4 regions of the Lysinibacillus sp. A1 genome follow, and region 1 is predicted to be linked to each of the others. Evidence: riboswitches for the same ligand, from Rfam matches in the RefSeq annotation. Region 1 holds a riboswitch; each other region holds the start of a gene.
The links. A riboswitch is a leader RNA that binds a small molecule or an ion and turns the genes downstream of it on or off. The one in region 1 is predicted to bind cobalamin.
Positions count from the first base shown of each region.

Region 2: another riboswitch for cobalamin. It lies ahead of PI85_RS20335 (iron ABC transporter permease); the one in region 1 lies ahead of PI85_RS07560 (ABC transporter substrate-binding protein).
Region 3: another riboswitch for cobalamin. It lies ahead of PI85_RS02690 (hypothetical protein); the one in region 1 lies ahead of PI85_RS07560 (ABC transporter substrate-binding protein).
Region 4: another riboswitch for cobalamin. It lies ahead of PI85_RS03720 (glutaredoxin); the one in region 1 lies ahead of PI85_RS07560 (ABC transporter substrate-binding protein).

Region 1 is NZ_JSZM01000010.1:65,059-69,990, forward strand. Features, by position in the region: gene PI85_RS07555 (translation factor GTPase family protein) at 1-1,893, opposite strand, end outside; cobalamin riboswitch at 2,070-2,257, shown strand; gene PI85_RS07560 (ABC transporter substrate-binding protein) at 2,421-3,416, shown strand; gene PI85_RS07565 (precorrin-3B methylase) at 3,469-4,155, shown strand; gene PI85_RS07570 (S9 family peptidase) at 4,218-4,932, shown strand, end outside.
Region 2 is NZ_JSZM01000032.1:60,665-65,596, reverse strand. Features, by position in the region: gene PI85_RS20340 (ABC transporter ATP-binding protein) at 1-567, opposite strand, end outside; gene PI85_RS20335 (iron ABC transporter permease) at 573-1,619, opposite strand; cobalamin riboswitch at 1,815-2,006, opposite strand; partial or broken gene PI85_RS20330 (biotin transporter BioY) at 2,160-2,755, shown strand; gene PI85_RS20325 (YdhK family protein) at 2,872-3,456, shown strand; gene PI85_RS20320 (response regulator transcription factor) at 3,498-4,199, opposite strand; gene PI85_RS20315 (ATP-binding protein) at 4,171-4,932, opposite strand, start outside.
Region 3 is NZ_JSZM01000004.1:136,776-141,707, reverse strand. Features, by position in the region: gene PI85_RS02705 (MATE family efflux transporter) at 1-347, opposite strand, end outside; gene PI85_RS02700 (tyrosine-protein phosphatase) at 484-1,248, opposite strand; gene PI85_RS02695 (ABC transporter substrate-binding protein) at 1,384-2,334, opposite strand; gene PI85_RS02690 (hypothetical protein) at 2,318-2,875, opposite strand; cobalamin riboswitch at 3,037-3,235, opposite strand; gene PI85_RS02685 (glutathione peroxidase) at 3,338-3,883, opposite strand; gene PI85_RS02680 (hypothetical protein) at 3,971-4,522, opposite strand; gene ytvI (sporulation integral membrane protein YtvI) at 4,613-4,932, shown strand, end outside.
Region 4 is NZ_JSZM01000005.1:113,318-118,249, forward strand. Features, by position in the region: gene nrdF (class 1b ribonucleoside-diphosphate reductase subunit beta) at 1-475, opposite strand, end outside; gene nrdE (class 1b ribonucleoside-diphosphate reductase subunit alpha) at 463-2,556, opposite strand; gene nrdI (class Ib ribonucleoside-diphosphate reductase assembly flavoprotein NrdI) at 2,553-2,912, opposite strand; gene PI85_RS03720 (glutaredoxin) at 2,909-3,133, opposite strand; cobalamin riboswitch at 3,250-3,428, opposite strand; gene PI85_RS03725 (NAD(P)/FAD-dependent oxidoreductase) at 4,047-4,932, opposite strand, start outside.

The DNA.
Region 1 (4,932 bases):
ATAGCCTTTACCTTTTGCACAAAAAATGCTGGAAGAACTGTATTCAGGGTCGGCATTTTTATCATAGCCTATTTGAGTTATTACTTCTTCTGCATTATGACACACATCATAGCCATCAAATTGGAGGGTAAGCGCACCTTTCCCATTTGTATAGGCGGCAAAAATCGTGCTATAGCTCATGAAGGTCGCTACTGGTGCACGTCCTGTTAATACAACGTCTGTTTCAGTGAGTACAGGGTCGTCGAAGGTGCCAGCAGCCTGTTGAATGTCGGTCATCATACGGCCGATAAAGTCATTGGAAGCCTTCATTTTAAAGCGATAATAGGGCTCAAGCAGGACGTTCTGTGCTTGTTCCAGTCCTTGGCGCAGAGCTCGGAAAGTGGCTTCTCGGAAATCACCGCCAGACGTATGTTCATTATGTCCACGTCCCGTTAAGAGCGTAAAATGAATATCTGTTACTGCGTAGCCTGTGAGTAAGCCATGATGATCACGTTCAAACAAGTGCTTTTCTACGAGGCGTTGGTTGCCCACTGATAAATCATCTGCATGACAGGCATTGCTAAAGGTAATGCCTGTCCCACGTTCATTTGGCTCCATTAATAAATGAATTTCTGCATAATGCTTAAGTGGTTCAAAATGTCCGTAGCCTGTAACGGTTGTCGCAATTGTTTCCATATATAATATTTGCGGCTCCCCAAAAGTGATGTTTAGTGTAAAGCGCTTCAATAATACTTCAATCAGGACCTCTAACTGAATGACACCCATTATATGCACATGGATTTCCTGAAACTTTTCCTGCCATACGACACGCAATGATGGCTCCTCGGCCTCTAGTAGACGGAAAATCTTTAATACTTCTTTAATATGTTGCTCACCCTCGTATTGAACTTTTGCCTGTAATGTAGGGACAAGCTCATAGGGTTGTGATAGCCTGTTACTGCCAATGTGATCGCCAATGTTTGCCTGGCTGAGTCCTTTAACAGCGAAGATTTCACCGGCCTCAACATGCTGAACAGTTTCAAATCGACTGCCGTTATAAAGACGAATTTCTGTTACTTTCTCTGTAAGGTCTCCAAACGTAAATTCATCTCGAACATGTAATTTTCCTGTTAAAGCCTTGATGAATGTTAGACGCTGATGGCCATCATGTCGTATTTTAAAGACTTCTCCTTGAAACGGTGCTTCCGGCGCGAAGTGAGTACCCGTTATGAGTGGAAGTTGAGCAATCAATTCTTGAATGCCTTCATCTTTTAATGCCGAACCAGTAAAGCAGGGGAAGGCGGATTCATTTTTAATCATCGATTGTAGCTGCTTCATACACAGACCATGCTCCAAAGTTTCATTCAAAAAGGCATCCAGGAGATTTTCATCACGCTCCGCTAGCCATTCCATGATTGTGCTCGAAACATAATTCTCCTGAAGTGGTTCATCGACGAATAATACATGTTCCGAGAAATCTTTATGGAGCTGGGTCATCACAGCCCTTACATCTGCTCCGTCACGATCTATTTTATTAATAAAAAAGAATGTAGGGACATGATAGTTTCGTAAAAGCTGCCATACCGTTTCAGTATGACCTTGAATACCCTCTACTGCACTAATAATAATGATGGCATAATCCATGACACGGATGGCACGCTCCATCTCTGGGGAGAAATCGACATGTCCTGGTGTATCAATCAGCGTATATGTATCGTCGCCAATAGTCATGCGTCCTTGCTCGGCAAATATCGTAATGCCCCGTTTGCGCTCAAGCTCATGATTATCTAAATAGGCATCCTGATGATCGACACGTCCCCGCGCTTGAATACTATTTGTATGAAAAAGCACTTGCTCAGAAAAGGTTGTTTTTCCTGCATCAACATGAGCAAGAACCCCAATCGTCTTGTACATAATATATCCTCGTTTCTATAGGTAGCTATCTTCTCATTGTATCAGAATACTAGCACAACTATATCTTGTAAAATGATTCGTCTTTTTGTCGAAATAGTGCTAATATAATGATGATTATATTTTTTGCATTCTATTACTGATTTAGAATTAACGCATGAACTGCTAGTCTATCAATAGCATAAATAGAACATATTGGTGCAAATGGCCTTAGTCATTTGCTTAAAAGGGAAATCGGTGTAATTCCGATGCTGTCCCGCAACTGTAAATGGGGAGTCTATACAGCATGCCACTGTAGTTTTACTATGGGAAGGCGTATAGATGATGAACCTAAGCCAGGATACCTGCCAGTATATGTATGTTAACTAAGAACCACGAGGATGGGGATAGTGATAAAGGTACTAATACCGTTTTTTCACTATGCAACTCTCTTGGCGACAAGAGGGTTTTTTTATGCCCTTCCAATTATCCTAGTAGCAAAGAAGTCTCTGATTTCTTTCTATATTTATGACAACAAAGGAGAAAAGGACATGAAAAAATGGAGAAGTATTTGGCTAGTCATGGTCATCGCCTTAATCGCTGTATTAGGAGCGTGTGGCGCAAAGGACAAGCCTGAATCAGCAACACAAACTGAAAAAGTTGAACCGTCTGAGGCGACAGCATCTGAGATCATCATTGAAAATAATGAAACTACCCAAACCTATAAGGAAGCACCTAAAAAGGCCATTAGCCTAAATCAGCATGTAACAGAAATTATGCTTGCATTAGGCTTAGAGGATTCCATGGTAGGGACAGCTTATTTAGATGATAAAATCTACGAGCCACTTCAAGCAGCCTACGATAAAGTTCCAGTTCTTTCAGATCAATATCCAACAAAGGAGCAAGTCATTGATGCCGAGGCAGATTTCTTGTATGCAGGCTGGAAAAGTGGCTTTGGTGAGAAAGGTGTTGGAACACCAGAGGAGCTTGAAGAATTAGGAATTCATACGTATTTACATACGGCTTCCAATATGACAAAGCCAACATTAGAGGATATTTTCACGGATATTCGTCATATCGCGGAAATATTCCGCGTGGAAGATCGCGGTGAAGCATTAATTGAACAGATGACAAAAGATGTCGAAGAAATTCAAGCGAAATTACCAAAAGACAGTGAAAATTTACGTGTGCTAGTCTTTGACAGTGGTGATAAAGATGTATTCACGGCTGGTCAAAATTTTATGAATGAGCTAGTAACAATCGCTGGTGGTCAAAATATCTTTGGAGATGTGGAGTCAGGATGGACAACGGTATCCAAGGAAGATGCAGTAGATCGCAATCCAGAGGTGGTGGTTGTCATTGATTATGGTGAAACAACTGCTGAACAAAAGATAAAATTCTTAAAAAATGATCCAGCGTTGAAGGAAATGGAAGCAGTCAAAAATGATCGTTTTGTCATTCTTCCACTTTCAGCGGCATCCGAAGGGGTACGTGCTGCAGCGGCCATTCAAATTTTAGCCAAGGGCTTCTACCCTGCCAACTTTTAAAAACATTCGAGCTAGCGCTTTGCTAGCTCCTTTTTCTTAAGGAGCGATAACAATGAATGCATTTCGTCAAAACATACCAGATAAAACGTTCGAAACTCTAAATCAGCAAGGTGGTTATACACGATTAGTGGTAAGCCCTGGCATTATTAATAAGCATTATACGCCAGCCCAGTTTCAAAAAATAGCTGAAATTGTAGGGGAGAAGGGGGCCATTAAATATTCGGCCTCCTATAGCATATTATTATCGATCCCCTCTAGCGAACTGACAGAAGCGACCCATGCCTTACAGGAGGCTGGACTGTTTGTTGCTTCCTCAGGACCTCATATTGCCATGAAGGCATGTGATTTTTGTGATGGTGAAAAAATGGAGGCAGTTCCTCAAACAGAACAACTCTATCAGGCATTGGACGGTATAACTGTGCCTACAAGAATACGAGTCAATGTGAATGGCTGTGCATCGGCTTGCTATAATCCTACATATGATGATATTGGTTTAGTCTATCAGCATGAGAGCTTTGATGTTTATTTAGGAGCCATCCCTATGGGGGCGAAGGCACAGGCGGGTACTCTCTTCGCGAAAAGGGTAGGGATTGATCATATTGAGGATTTTTTGCTACAAATCATTCGTCTCTATCAGAACCAAGCTCGTTCCAATGAACCTTTTTATAAGTTTTATCGCAGAACAAAAATGAATGCTGATTGGGAACTAGTAAAAAAATCGATAGAGTTGCAGGAATAATACTTAGGGTGTCGAAATATTGTAGTAGAGCATAGAAAATGACAATACAAAGGAGCAAGAACATGACATCTAAACAAGGGATTCAACCAGAAGATCTTTATCACTTGAAATCAGTGGCAGATCCACAGCTCTCACCTGATGGGACTGAGGTAGTGTATGTAGAGACACGTATTGATGAGAAGAAAAAAGACTATGTATCTAACTTATTTTATTTAAATTTAAAAGACAAACGTCCTCAGCAATGGACTTATGGTGACGATCGGACAAGCTCTCCTGTCTGGTCGCCAGATGGCAGTCAAATTGCTTTTTCTTCGACAAGATCAGGCAAGCCACAAATTTTTGTACTGTCGAAAACAGGGGGAGAGGCGAAGCAAGTGACGTATTGCAAGAACGGTGCGTCAACGCCCGTATGGTCTCCTTGTGGAGAGAAAATTGCCTTTTCAGTGATGCTAGGTAAAGATGAAACTATCTTAGACAAAGCTGACGATGACAAGAAAGAAGAAAAAGAACTAAAGCCACTCGAAATCGATAGGATGAAACATAAGTCGGATGCGGGTGGATTTATGGATATGGACCAGCATACTCACATTGCCATTGTCGATTTAAAATCTGGTGACTTAGAGCAAGTGACAGAAGGGAACGAGCATTTCCATCTGAGTACATGGTCGCCAAATGGCAGTTATCTTACGTACTTAGCAGATCGAGCAGAGGACTTAGATTTTTCGTTTAATGCGGATATTTATTTATTCGATCTAGAAACAAAACAGAGTCGTAAGG
Region 2 (4,932 bases), on a different contig from region 1:
TACTACTGTTAGATGCAAAGTTTGAATTAAATCCATCAGTTGAAGTTGATGTTGAATATCTAAATGATTTGTTGGTTCATCTAATATAAGTATCTGTGCTTGCTGAGCGAGTGCTCTTGCCACCATAACACGCTTCTTCTCCCCACCGGAAAGTGAGCTAAAGCTTCGTTTCGCTAGGTGCAATATGCCCGTTTGCTTCAAAGCATCTTTTACAATTTGAAAATCTTGCTCCTGATCAAGCTCTAATAGCTTTTTATGTGGAGTCCTTCCCATACTGACTAAATCATGAACAGTAAAGTCAAATAATACGGGTGTTTCTTGACTAACAACGGCTAAATTTTTAGCAATGGATTTACTAGATTGCTTTAAAATATCTTGTTCATTTAACAAGACTGTCCCACTTTCAGGCTTTAGGAGACGATACATATTTTTAAGCAATGTCGACTTCCCACTACCATTGGGGCCAATTAACCCGACAAATTGCTTTTCCTTTATTTTTACACTTACCTCATGAAGTATTCGCTGATCGTAAATGGAGAATGATACTTGTTTTGCTTCTAATGTCATGGAAGTTAATCTCCTTCACCGAAAGAATAATTATTACGACGGAGTAACCAAATGAAAAACGGTCCCCCACAAAAGGCTGTAATAATACCAATTGGCATTTCCTGTGGAGCAATAATAATTCGAGCTAATGCATCTGCCCAAACTAAGAAAATCCCTCCGAATAAAGCACTGACCGGTATTACATATTTATAGTTAGAACCGACAATTAATCGTACTATATGCGGAATAATTAATCCCACAAATCCGATAGAACCGCTCACTGCTACAAGTACCCCCGTTAAAAGTGAGACAAGTAAAATGAGCTGTATGCGAAATCGTTGAAGATTCACCCCTAATGTTACTGCTGCCTCTTCCCCAAGTAATAGCAAATTTAAATTTCGATAGAATAGCCATAAAAGCCCAAACACAATGAAAAAGATGGAGGCTGGAATAATAATATTATTCCATTTTGCTCCCGCTAAGCTGCCTAACATCCAAAACATAACAGCCTTTAAAGCACCCTCTTGCTTTGACATCATTAATATAAAATTAGAAATGGCCGTTAATATAAAGGAAACTGCCATCCCTGCCAATAGCAAGCGAAAAATCGAGACACGGCCACCTACGCGCGATAAGAAAAACACTAAACCAATTGCGAGCAAAGACCCTATAAAGGCTGATACAGAAAGTGCGTAGATACCTAAAAATGAAAAAGCACCTAAAATAATTACTGAAGTTGCTCCAACTGCTGCTCCTGAAGAAATTCCTAAAATATATGGATCCGCAATGGAATTTCGTACAAGTGCCTGAATCGCTGCCCCTGCAATGGCTAAACCCGCTCCTACAATAGCGGCAAGGATAACGCGAGGTACTCTTATTTGCCAAATAATAATTTCCTGTGAGCGACTCCAATCTTGCTCTATAGTGTGTTGTATAAATGGTAATTTCGAAAGAATTACTTTCCATACATATAATGGCGTCACCGAAACAGATCCAACCATTACAGCAAATGTCATGGATACAATTAATACGAAAAGAAGCACTAAAGAAAATAACATAAATTTTTTATTCATTCATTAAACTCCTACTAAGATGATGAATGAAGCAATTAAATATACGTTCGCATAATGTAGGTCAGATGATCTTACTTCAGATGACACTCAATAAAAAAAGGGCATTTCATGCAAAAATACGCACAAAAATACCCTCGAATAAACAAAGTCAGAAAATCCAGCTATTGTCCGTAATTGCTTGCATCCTCGTGGGCATTACAGGTATTACTTATTGGCAGGTCTCCTGACTTCGATTCATCATCCTATAAATAGCCTTCCCATTTTTAACAGTGGCAAATAAACATGATAGGACTCCTCGTTACAGTTGCGGGACAGCGTCGGACTTCCACCGACTTCCCTTTTAAGCGACATTGTTTAAAATGTCACACCAATAGTATGTTAAGTTAAAAAATTATGACGATTCTATCATACAGTTTTATAGATAGTTAGTCTACAAGTAATTTCCAACACGCTTAAGTTAACCTATACTTACAATAAAGTTAACACATTTGTTTTCGTTTTTACACTAACGATAAATACTTTGAAATTAGAGGTGAAGTCATGTCAACAGTATCCGAACAAAGCCATCCAAAATTAAAGACTGTAGATATTGCATATATTGGATTATTTTCCACCCTCATGATGATCGGTGCCAATATAACTTCCTTTGTGCCCTTTATGACAGTGGGAGGAGTGCCGATTACTCTACAAACCTTTTTTGCCATTTTAGCTGGACTTATTTTGGGTAGTAGGAGGGGAGCGCTTGCCTGCACTGTCTATATGTGTATTGGATTAGCAGGAGCACCTGTCTTTGCTCACTTTGGTGGAGGGTTCAGTCAACTATTAAGCCCTACATTTGGATTCATTATCACCTTTATTTTAGCAGCATATGTTGCCGGTTTAATGGTAGAGCGAAGTGGTACAAAGAAAAGCTTTATGCTAGCCGCATTCATCGCAACTGCTATCAATTACTTAGTAGGTACAAACTGGATGTTTATTGCGTATAAACTATGGGCCAGTGCGCCAGAGGATTTTTCCTATGGATTAGCATGGCTCTGGATGATTCCCCACTCCCAAAAGATATTATTTTAGCTATTTTCGCTGGTATGTTAGCGTACCGACTACAAAAATCATTGAAAATCATGCCCATTCAATAACGCTTCCATCCACTTCTTTAGTCAATAGACTAAAGAAGTTTTTTGTAATAATGAATGTCCATCTTTTCTGCATATTTGTTTGTTACAGTAAGGGCAAATAGAAAGGAGGATCTCATATGATATTCAAGCGAAGATGGTCAGGTGGACTATTATCAGCAGTTGCTTTACTTACTTTATCCGCTTGCTCTGAAGATAAAACGGAGCCTTCATCAACTTCAGACAATACTCCTGAGACTGAGCAACAAACAGAAATGGATCACTCCACAATGAACCATTCTAGCTCAGCAGAAGTACCGGCTACATTAAGAAAAGCTGAAGATCCAGCATTTCCGGTTGGAAGTACCGCTATGATGACAGATGGGCATATGGAGGGTATGAAGGGTGCCGAAGCGACGATTGTTGGTGCCTATAAAACTACAGCCTATATCATTTCTTATGATCCAACATCAGGTGGCAAACGTGTAGAGAATCATAAATGGATTATCCATGAAGAATTAATGGATATAGGGGAAGCACCACTATCCCCTGGTACAGAGGTAAAAACGACTGCTACTCATATGGAAGGCATGAAAAACGCAACCGTCCGCATTGAAGAAGCTGTACCAACCACAGTTTATATGATTGATTACATTTCAACCACGAATGGTGAAGCAGTGAAAAATCATAAATGGGTAACAGAAGATGAGTTAACAGCGCAATAATCTGAACAACCTCTCCCAGTATATTTGGCAGAGGTTGTTTTTTAGTTTTTATGTTCTAAAGTCTTGCGATCCGCAAACTTCTGCCATTTATAGCCGATTCCCCAAACGGTTTGCAAGTAATCATCAGCAGGAAATCCACTTTTCCTTAATTTTTCTCGTAAATTACGGACATGGGAATCGATAGTGCGATCCTCAATGGATACATGATAACCCCAAACTGTGTTAATAAGATGTTCTCTAGAAAACACTTTATTTTGATAATCTAGAAATAAGGACATCATGGAAAATTCTTTTGGTGTTAATGGGATTGCCTCTTGTTGATAATATAATTCAAAGGATTCTTTATCTAAGCATAACCCCTCAAAGACAACCACCTTGTCTTCTATCTTGGTTCTCCTTAATACAGCATGTATACGTGCTAATAGCTCTTCCTCATCAAAAGGCTTTACTATATAATCATCTGCCCCCATGTTTAAACCTTTTACAATATCTGAATGCTCTCCTTTAGCCGTAAGCATGATGATAGGCACATGCCAAAACTTCCTGATTTCTTCACACACTTGAAATCCATCCATCTCTGGCATCATAATATCCAAAAGAACTAAATCCACATGCTCTTCCTCTAGATAAATGAGCGCATCTTGAATGGAAGACATTGCTCTACATTGAAAACTGGGCTCTAAGTAAAGAGTCAATAAATCTAACATTCTTGGTTCATCGTCTATGCATAAAATGGTTTTCATCCGCTCCTACTCCTTTAAACGATAATTCAAAAACGGTCCCTTTATTTAGTTCACTTTTAACCGTCACTTCTCCCCCATGAGCATGTACGAGTTCCTTGACAATGGCAAGTCCTAGTCCAGAACCACCCAATGCACGACTTCTAGATTTTTCTACGCGGTAAAAGCGCTCAAAAATAAACGGTAAATCCTTGTTGGGAATCCCTCTTCCTGTATCTCGAATTATGATCGTTATTACGCCATTGACCTTCTTTACATCTACCGTGGTAGTATCTCCCTGTCCGCAATAGGTCAATGCGTTATTTAATAGATTAATTATTATTTGCTCTAATCTTGCCTCATCTGCCCATAACGTTAATCCCTTTTCACAGCACACATCAAAGTGGATATCTTTTTCTTGAAAAGCAGGACTTAATTTCCCTTTAATACCAGTAAAAAAATCCTGTAAATCTAGATTTTTTTTTTCAATAACAAATGAGTTTTCATCCATCTTAGCTAAATCAAATAAATCTTTTATTAATCGTGAGAGTCTATTCGTCTCTTCCAATATAATAGCTAAGTATTTTTGTCGATCTTGCACGGATAAATCGCGTTTATAAAGAATATCGGTATAACCTTTAATAAAGGTTATCGGTGTACGAAGCTCATGGGCAATGCTGGATAAAAACTCTTTGCGCTCCTGTCTTAAATGATTTAACTCATTTGATAGTAGCTGAATGGCATTCGATAAATCCCC
Region 3 (4,932 bases), on a different contig from region 1:
ATTAAATGACTAGCAAAGAAGAAAAATAGAACACTCATTATAAGTCCAACTGCCAAATTCATTGTGACTGCTAGAGCCGATATTTTAGCCGCTTCAAAAAAACGTTTCGAACCTAAATATTGTGATACAACAATGGACGCACCGTTGCCGACTACCTCAAGAATTAAAATAGCGATATGAATATATTGATTGGCTGCACCTACTCCTGACACAGCATTATCTGATAGCGCACTAAGCATAAAAGTATCGGCTAGTCCCATCAACATAAATAAAAATACTTCTAAAAAGATAGGCCATGTTAAATGGAATAGACTTAACTTATTTGCTTCTTTTATTGTGTCTGCCAATACCTTCACTTCTCCTATACTTTTCTTAAAAATCTATTGTATCTTATCATAAATTTTCAGACTGTAAAGAGATTTATAGGAAGACAACGCTTCCACATAAAAAATCCCTCTCACTAATTTGTGAAAGGGATTTTATTTAGATTAAGCAATATGACTGTAATTGCTCACGCTTATCAGCCGTTAGACCAAACTCCTGCTCCAAAAAAGCTGTCTTTGAGCCGTAACGATGATCCATAGCATCCAACGCTGCCTGTAAATAATCCTCACGAGCGGACATTAATGCATAAAATTGCTGTAATTCTTGTTCATTATACTGGTGCTGGATCGTTTGAGCCATTCTTTCTACCATGGGACGCAAATGAATATTCGTATTTAAATAATCTTCCATAATGGTCTCTTCAGGTACGTCTAAAGCCAATAAAATAAGAGCTCCGCCAATTCCTGTTCGGTCTTTTCCAACTGCGCAATGATGGACTAGCCCTAAATTATCAGGGTCTTGTATAGTCGTCATTAATTCTTTAAAAGAGGGATTATGAAAAGGCATTTGTGCATAAAATTCCTTGAACATATCAGCGTTAACTACTTTATAAAATTCTCTACCACCTGTATTGGTTGGCATTTCAAATGCATGCTTTCCCTTCGCAGGGATTTGAATATATCGAGTTTGTGGAAACACAGGATTAGGATTATGTTGTACTTCATTTGTGTCACGATAATCAAAAATTGTTTTAATACCTAATGTTTCAAATAATTCTTTATCTGTCGATGTCATTTTACCAAGTGCGGCAGAGCGATAAAATAAGCCATTTCTTATAACACGCCCATCTCTCGTTTGATATCCCCCCATATCTCGGAAATTATAAACGGCCTCAAACGGAATATTTTTTTGTACTTGCTTCACTGAACTACACCTCCCTATATTAATAAGCGTTCTTACCTTTATTCTATCGAACAAACTACATGAATACCAATTTTCACACTAGGTAATAAAATAAAAAATGCTAGCTGTAATAAACAACTAGCATTTTCTACGATCTTATTTATATAACTCTGGATACACAGCTTTAACAACAAGCTCAACTGCTTCACCGATACGTGGACCTGGACGATTTGAGATATCTGTGTCAAGGGACTGAACTGCCTTGTTTTGAATAGCTGTTACCGTATTCCACCCATCACGAGCAAGGATTTCTCCAATTGGATTTTCTGTATAGTTGACTGTTGTTAAAATGACGTCTGGATTTCTCGCAATTACATCTTCCTCAGATACTTGCTTCCAGCCATCTAAATCTGCAAACACATTCTTTACATTTGCCGCATTTAATATTTCTTGTTGGAAAGTGCTAGAGCCTGCTGTATATATTTCTGGCTTCGGACTAATTTCTAAATAAACATTTTTTGGTGTTTTTACTTCCTTAACCTTTGTTTGCACATCAGCGATTTTTGCTTTAATTTCCTCGTTTAATGCCTTGCCTTTATCCTTAACATCCATAACAGCTGCAATTTGTTCGATATCTCCATATACATCATCAAATGTAGCCGCTGATTGAATAACAAATACTTTAATTCCTGCATCCTCGAGTGGCTTAAGTGCATCCTTCTCACCAATCGTATACGCAATAACAACATCTGGCTTTAACGCTAAAATTCGCTCACTGTTATAATTCACAGTATCAGAAACACGTTCGATTTTTTGGGCGGCTTCTGGATATGTATCATATTCAGTGGCACCTACAATTTTATCGCCAACCCCTAATGCAAATAGAATTTCTGTGTTACTTGGTTGTAAGGACACAACTGTTTTTGGCACTTCCTTAAACTCTATTTCTACGCCACGATCATCGGTTACTTTGTAACTTGTTTGCTCAATCTTTTGTTCATCTTGAGAACCATTTTTATTTTTTGTATCTTCCGCAGTTCCACAACCTGCTAAAACGAGCGCTAGCAATAAAACCGATAGCCATTGTAAATTAAATAGTTTCTTCATTATTATTCACCTTTTTCTTTTTCATTGGATATGATTTACTCATAAACGGAATTTCAGCTATTCCAGCTTGTTGATTCGTATAGACAGCCATTACAAAACATACATTGGCTAATAAGCCTAAATAATCGAAGAGAATAGTCGGTATCTCTCGTTCTTCCGAAACCTTGTGTAAAGTTCGATATGATTTTTTCGCCTCACTACGACAAAGATGTAAAGCAGCAGCAGCCTCTGTTCCTTGAGGTAAAACAAAACTTTGAATCTCTTCCTTCACATGACTTACATAAAAATCATAGCGCTCACTTAACCAGGATAGATCCTCATCTGTAACTGCTAGCTTCCCACGAACCGAGCCATTCACATGATAAGCCATAGGTAAAATCTGCATTAAATCATCTGCAACAACTTGTACATCCTCTTTCTTTACTATAGCTAGCGCAACCCCTAAATGCGTTGTTAAACTATCTGTGCGAATCTCAAAATCGACAGTTGAAGCCTTCTCTCGCATAAAAGGATAACAAGAATAACGTGCATCTTTTTTCAACCTGCTGTCCCCCTTTTTCTTAATGAAAATCCTCACTTTTATAGAACATAAAAAAACGTCGCTCCTCACGCAAAGGAACGACGAAAATAACATAATGATTGTCATAGAAACACGACACTGCCTATGTATTTGCCGTATATCCTCCTAGCTTCCGAAGAGTTGTTATACGTTCAAATAAAGGTCGGTCTCCTGGCTTGTACAACGCTCCTATAAAATTTATAAGAGCTATAAAGAACCTTCCCATTTCCTATGAAACAGTGGTTCATCTTTATAATAGCTGTACTTACAGTTGCGGAAACAGCTTCGGCTTATACCGAATTCCCGATTATGCTAGCTAGCACCTTTATTCTGCAAGAATAATTCACTTGTAAAGCAGTTTATCATAGATTGATAGGAAAAAATAGTTGCGTACAAAAATGATAGCCGTTTTAGACGTATTTCAATTCCCATAAAATCACTCTACTACAATACTTTTTCAATTGCTTGCTCAATATCAAGCTGTGAGTCTGTAGGCTCAAAGCGAGCTATGGTTTTTCCGCTTGCATCTACTAGGAATTTAGTAAAATTCCAGCGAATATTACGACCATCTAAAAAGCTTGGAGCAAGTTGAACAATTGCCTCAGCAAGCATTTTCTCCTGCATGCTTGCTTTTCCAAATTCACGAAAATCGACTTCATGTTTTAAATAATTAAATAAAGGATGTGTCGTCTCACCATTTACTTGGACTAGCTCAAAAATGGGAAACGTAACTCCATAGTTGACCTTACAAAGATGCGCAGTTTCCTCTCCATCTTCAGGATTTTGATGGCCAAACTGATCACAAGGAAATCCTAGAACGACAAAATTATTTTTGCCATATTTATCGTACATTTTTTGTAAGTCTTCAAATTGATATGTAAATCGGCATTGATTGGCCGTGTTAACAATTAGCATTGTTTTTCCTCGAAAAGTTTCCATTGATAAAATTTCACCATTCGGCTTTCGTACTAAATAATTATAAATGCTCATTCCCTAACCCCTTTTGTTTTTTTCATATATTATAGTTGACTAATCTCCTCATTACCAAAGGTTTGCACAAAAAACACCATCTCGTTACTAAGAACGGATGGCTGACTTATATTTCTTTTTATATTTAACATTTTGCTCTTCATTGATTAAGCGATGTGCTATGTCTAATAATTTAGGATCACTCGTTTGATCATATAATTTTTTTAAAGATACAATAATATCATAGCGAATGAGAGTAGGATGCTTTTCATCTAAACAAGTTTGAAATCTCTTGGCTAAATAAGATACGACTAAATCGCTTTGTACTTGGCCTGCTAAACCAATTTTCCAAATAGCCTGTAATGTATGCCTTGCCGTGACGGGCTTTTCATCATAAGTCACTGCCCAAATCTTTAAAAAATCTTCTAATACTCTTTCTTCGGGATCACTTTTTGCAGCTAAAGCACATAAAATTTGTGCGGCAAGTGCACGTGCATGCCCATTTTTATATGTAAGTGCTTGTACAAGCTGTTCCCACACTGCATATGTCCAATCTACGGGCTCCTGCATAATTTTCATCAGTTCCTCGTAAGATTCATATTGAATATCTCGATCACGCTCTGTTAGATTACTAAAAAGTTGCAAAATCTCTTTTTCCATAATTTATCCCTACCTTTATTGTTTCAGAACGTCATAAAACTTGATTTATGTTACACTTAACTTAATTTTTTTCGCAAAGAAGGTGAGTTTATGAATAAATTTAATGCTAGGAAATTGATTTTTCGATTGCTAGTGATTCTGTCCCTAATTATAGCCGCTTACTTTATTATTCCGGTATCTATGCCGTTAATATTAGCAGCTATCAGCGCATTTTTCCTTGAACCAATCGTCATGTTCTTTAAAAGGCGCTGGAAAATGTCTCGAAAAATTGCAGTTGCCTTTATATACATAGTGAGTGTCATTATCATTTCTATTATTTGCTATATTTCAATTACGCAGATCATGACGCAAATAATTTTATTGTCTAAGCAAGCTCCCTATTATATTTCCAAGCTATCAGATATGTGGCT
Region 4 (4,932 bases), on a different contig from region 1:
CGGATGAAAACATCGCTTTCCATAAGCTCTCAGAGTCCCCTTCTTCTATACTATTATAAATATCCGCAATTTTATTTGCCTTATATTGTAAATATTCATTTTTCTTTACCCATTCAAAGAGCTCGTCTATCTCCTCGTTTGTACAAAGCGTTGTAAATATATAAGAATATGATTTAGCATGTATTGCCTCAAATGCATCAAAAACGGTTAATACCGCCTTTTCCTGTAAATCATCTGTATAAGCAGCAACACGATTCATTCCTATATTCGTCTGAACGGTATCAAGCAAAGTTAGTCCTGCAAACACCTTTTTATATGTGTCCTGATGCTCAAAACTTTTCCACTGCTTAATATCTTTACTCACTGCAATTTCTTCTGGAAACCAAATTTGCTTCCATTGCTGGTCCCAGAAAATTTGAGCAAGTTCACTAGTTGCCTTATTCCAGTTGACTGCCTCATACACTATATTTGACATGCTACACACTCCTCTAAGCTTTGTAATCGTTGACGAACATAGTAAACGGACTTGATCCCTTTAACCCATGCATAAATGTATACTTTAGCTAGTTGTTCTGTTGTCCAATTGTCAGTGACATAAAGAGTCATTGAAATACCTTGGTCAACGTGTTTTTGAGAAGCTGCATATAAATCAATTAAATCATAAGGATCAACATCATAGGCCTCTACATATAAATGACTGTTTTCGTTTGTTAAATGTGGCATTGGATAAATCGTGCGACTATCTGCATAATCACGAACCTCTACACGCTCTGTACAAGGAGAAATGGATGCCGTACAGCTACGAATATACGAAATACTGCCTGTTGGTGCTATCGCTAAACGATATGAATGAAATAGACCATATTCCATAACATCTTCCTTTAATAATTCCCACATTTTATTAGTGATAATTGGAATGTTGCCAAGTGCTTTTAACACAGCGGGTGATAGCTCTTCTTCATTCTTATTTACATATTGATCAAAATAGCTACCTGAAGCATAATCGCTATCTTCAAATCGGTAGAACGTTTCTGCTTTTTCTTTAGCCATTTCCATCGATGATTTAAGCGAATAATAGTTCATTGCTTCCATAAAGCGGTCCATGAAATCAATAGAATCTTTCGAGCCATACATGATGCCCTCCGTAACAAGATGTCCATGGAGATTCATACAACCTAGCCCTACTGAGTGCATTAATCGATTCGCTTTTGCCACTGATGGGACATTTTTGATGTATGTCATTTGTGACACATTTGTTAATAAGTGCATAGCTGTATCGATTAATGTTTCAAAATCATTTACTTTACTCGCTGCATGAATATCAATTGACCCTAAATTACACGACACATCTAACCCATATTCGTTAGGCTGATCTTGATCTGTAATGACACTAGTTTCTTGAACTTGTAAGATTTCAGTACATAGGTTTGACATTTTTACACGACCGATATTTTTTAGTGGATGTACTTCATTGACATTATCATCAAAAATTTCAAAAGGATAACCTGATTCAAATTGAGCTTTTTTCACCTCAGTATAGAGTCTACGCGCATTCAAACGTTTAATTTTACGGATTTTAGGATTATCAAGTAGTTCATAGTACATTTCTGAAATTGAAATTTCCGACATTCGTTTACCATATACTTTAAAAATATCATATGGACTAAATAACACTATATCTTTATCACGTTTCATCAGATCGAAGAAAATACTTGGAATAATAATTCCTGTTGATAGTGTTGCGAGGCGAATTTTATCATCAGCATTTGGTTTTTTTGATGAAATGAAATTCTCTATATCTGCATGGAAAATATTTAGATAGACAACTCCTGAGCCATTTCGTTGACCAAGCTGATTAGAATAACTAAATGAGTTTTCTAATAATTTTGCAACTGGGATAACACCACTTGCACGATTTAGTATTTCTTTAATTGGATCACCTAAAGGACGTAAATCCGTTAAGTTGACCCCGACCCCTCCGCCTAGGCGTGAAAGCTCTAAACAATAGCCAATATTTTCAGCAATACTATTCATAGAGTCATCCATTGATAATTTAAAGCAGCTTACTAATTCACCACGGGCTTTTTTCCCACTATTTAATGCAGTAGGTGTTGCAGGCTGATAGGCTTCCATCATTGCTTCAACAGAACGTTTTGCTAGCACTGTGTTCCCTTGTGCTAAGTACAAAGCAATAATGACAATACGGTCCTCATATTTTTCTAAGATTTCTTCACCATCACGACTTTTCATAGCATAGCTGTCATAAAATTTGCTTGCACTCATAAATGACGGGAAGCGGAAATTATAATCATATGCTTTTTTGTACAGCTTCTTTATAAAATCCATCTCGTACATGTCGATAAAATCTTTTTCGTAGTATCCCTCATCCACTAAATAGCGGATTTTTTCCTCTATATCTATAAAATAACGTAAACGTACGTTGACATATTCTAAAAAGTAGCGGCGAGTAGCCTCACGGTCCTTTTCTAACTCTAGTAGCCCCGTTGTACTATAACGATTCAGTACGTCATTATTAAGCTTTAAATAAGTTTTCATCCCATTACCCTCGTTTCATAAAACGTTTGTATTGCTTCATAATCTGTTTGATTGCCACGCAAATCTAATTTCCTCACTAAGGGTACATGATAGGTAGTAGCAATTTTCTCCCCAGCACCACCAAATACATGATGTCCGAAGTTACTATTGCCACTAGCAACTACTCCTTTACAAAAATCTCTATTTTTTTCTAAAAAACGTTGGACTTTTGCTGGAATGTCACCTAATCCATCTGTATATGTAATTAAAAGATAAGGCTTATTCAAGCTTAATTCCTCAGAGAGTTCAATAGATTCTGCCCTTAATTTAGAAACTACATTACGGACATTTCCTGTACGACTAGCGTAAACGATCATAGTGTGATCATCTCAATACGAGAAACAATTTCCTGAACATCACCTATAAATGTTTCATCCACCTCTAAAACAGGCACACTTAAAAAACCTGCATCTATAATTGTTTGTTTCGCTTGTTCATCATGATCAATATTAACAATTTCTGCTTCAAGTCCTGCTCGTTGTAATTCGGATTTTACCCATAGGCATTTTGGACAGATTGTTTTCGTATAAAGTTTCATAGTAATCCCTCTTTTCATAAAATAAAAAAGCTACCTCTTCTAGAGAGATAGCTTAAATGGAAACGTTAACATACTAAAAATACTGACGTTCCCATCTCTTAATCCCCGAAGAAATGATAAATTTGTTTTATATAGGCAGGTCTCCTGGCTTTGCTTCAATCTCTGATTTCCTTCCCATGCGAATGCACAGTGGTTATAATCATCGTCAGCTTAACAGTTGCGGGGACAGCGTCGGAATAGTACCGAACTTCCCTATTAAACTACATATAGTAGTACCTACACAAAACGAACACAATATATTGTTTTTCGATAGTTTTAAGTGTACCATCCTTTATATAAAAAGTAAATCGAGAAATAAAAGTTCATCAATTTGAGACTATTCATATTTTCTGACATATCCTTGTAAGAACGAACTAAAATATAATCATATAAGCACGAATGCGATAGCATTATTTTATTAAAAAATAAGAAGTAAAATAATAGTCGCTTATTTACCTAAAAACGTAGCCACCCTAGTAATTTTATACATAAAAAAGGCATCTTTCCTTTACAGTAAAGATGCAATTATGTGTAAAACTATGAGTATGATGTAAATCTCGCATCCTACTCCATACATCCTATCTTCGTAAATTTTTTTATTGTACTAGTCTAAAGTAGGACCCCTCTCTTGCGATGATGACACATTTTCGTTTCGTCATAACATAACGACGACTACTAAAATGTGCTCAACCTACAGGCGCGAGGAAACCAATCGTTCTACCCTTTTCAACTAATTTACAATGAATATGTACCTTTTCTAGTTATTCTATATTTATTTATAGTATAACATATTCAAGTTCATTCTCCGCCAGCTTGATTAGTCCTATTAAAAATAGCTGATGAATTTTATATGACTCATCAGCTAACCATAAATTTAAAACCTTTCTATTGTTATATCCATATTTATGCTTGTAGCAGCCTTAAAACCTTCCGCAGCTGCAATCATTAAAGAAGAGGGACCACCCTTTTCCGTTTCACCTGCAGTATATATCCCAGCCGCAGTTGTACGTCCAGCACCATCAGTCATAACTGTTCCATTTTCATCAACTTGACAATTTAGCTGTTTAGCAAATTTATTGGGACGATAAAAACTTGGCACAACAAATCCACCAGCTCTTAAAATATTTTCACCTGTTTCTAATTCAACACTCGATAAGTTACCATCATCCCCATGTAAATCTTTAATAGTATTTGTATACACCTTAATTTTCTTTTGTTCAAAATCATTTTGAACCTTCTCAGAAAGTTGATGACCATTCGTAAAAACGATTAAATCCTGTGACCAATTAAAAACCAATTTCGTCATATGACTAATATGCTCCTCGTTTTCTGCAATGATAGCCAATGGCTTGTCTCGCAGCTCCCAACCATCGCAATATGGACAGCTAAATAAACTTTTACCATAATATTGTCTGATTTGCGGGAGAGGAAATTCCTCTTGTATTCCAGTAGCTAACAGTATTTTTTCAGATATATAAGATTTATTTTCCGAAGTATTGACTAGAAATAAACCAGTTATATCATCTTTAATTATTTCTCTGACGGTTTGATCCATCATTGTTATAGAAGGATAAGATTCTATATCTTTACTTGCGAGATTCTTAAATTCTTGTGGCTTTATCCCATCTCTTGTTAAAAAACCATGTGACTCCTGAGTTACACGATTTCGATTTGTTCCATTATCAACTAGTGCAACCTTTCTGCGCGCTCTTCCTAATGTTAAGGCAGCACTTAACCCAGCAGGGCCTCCACCTATAATC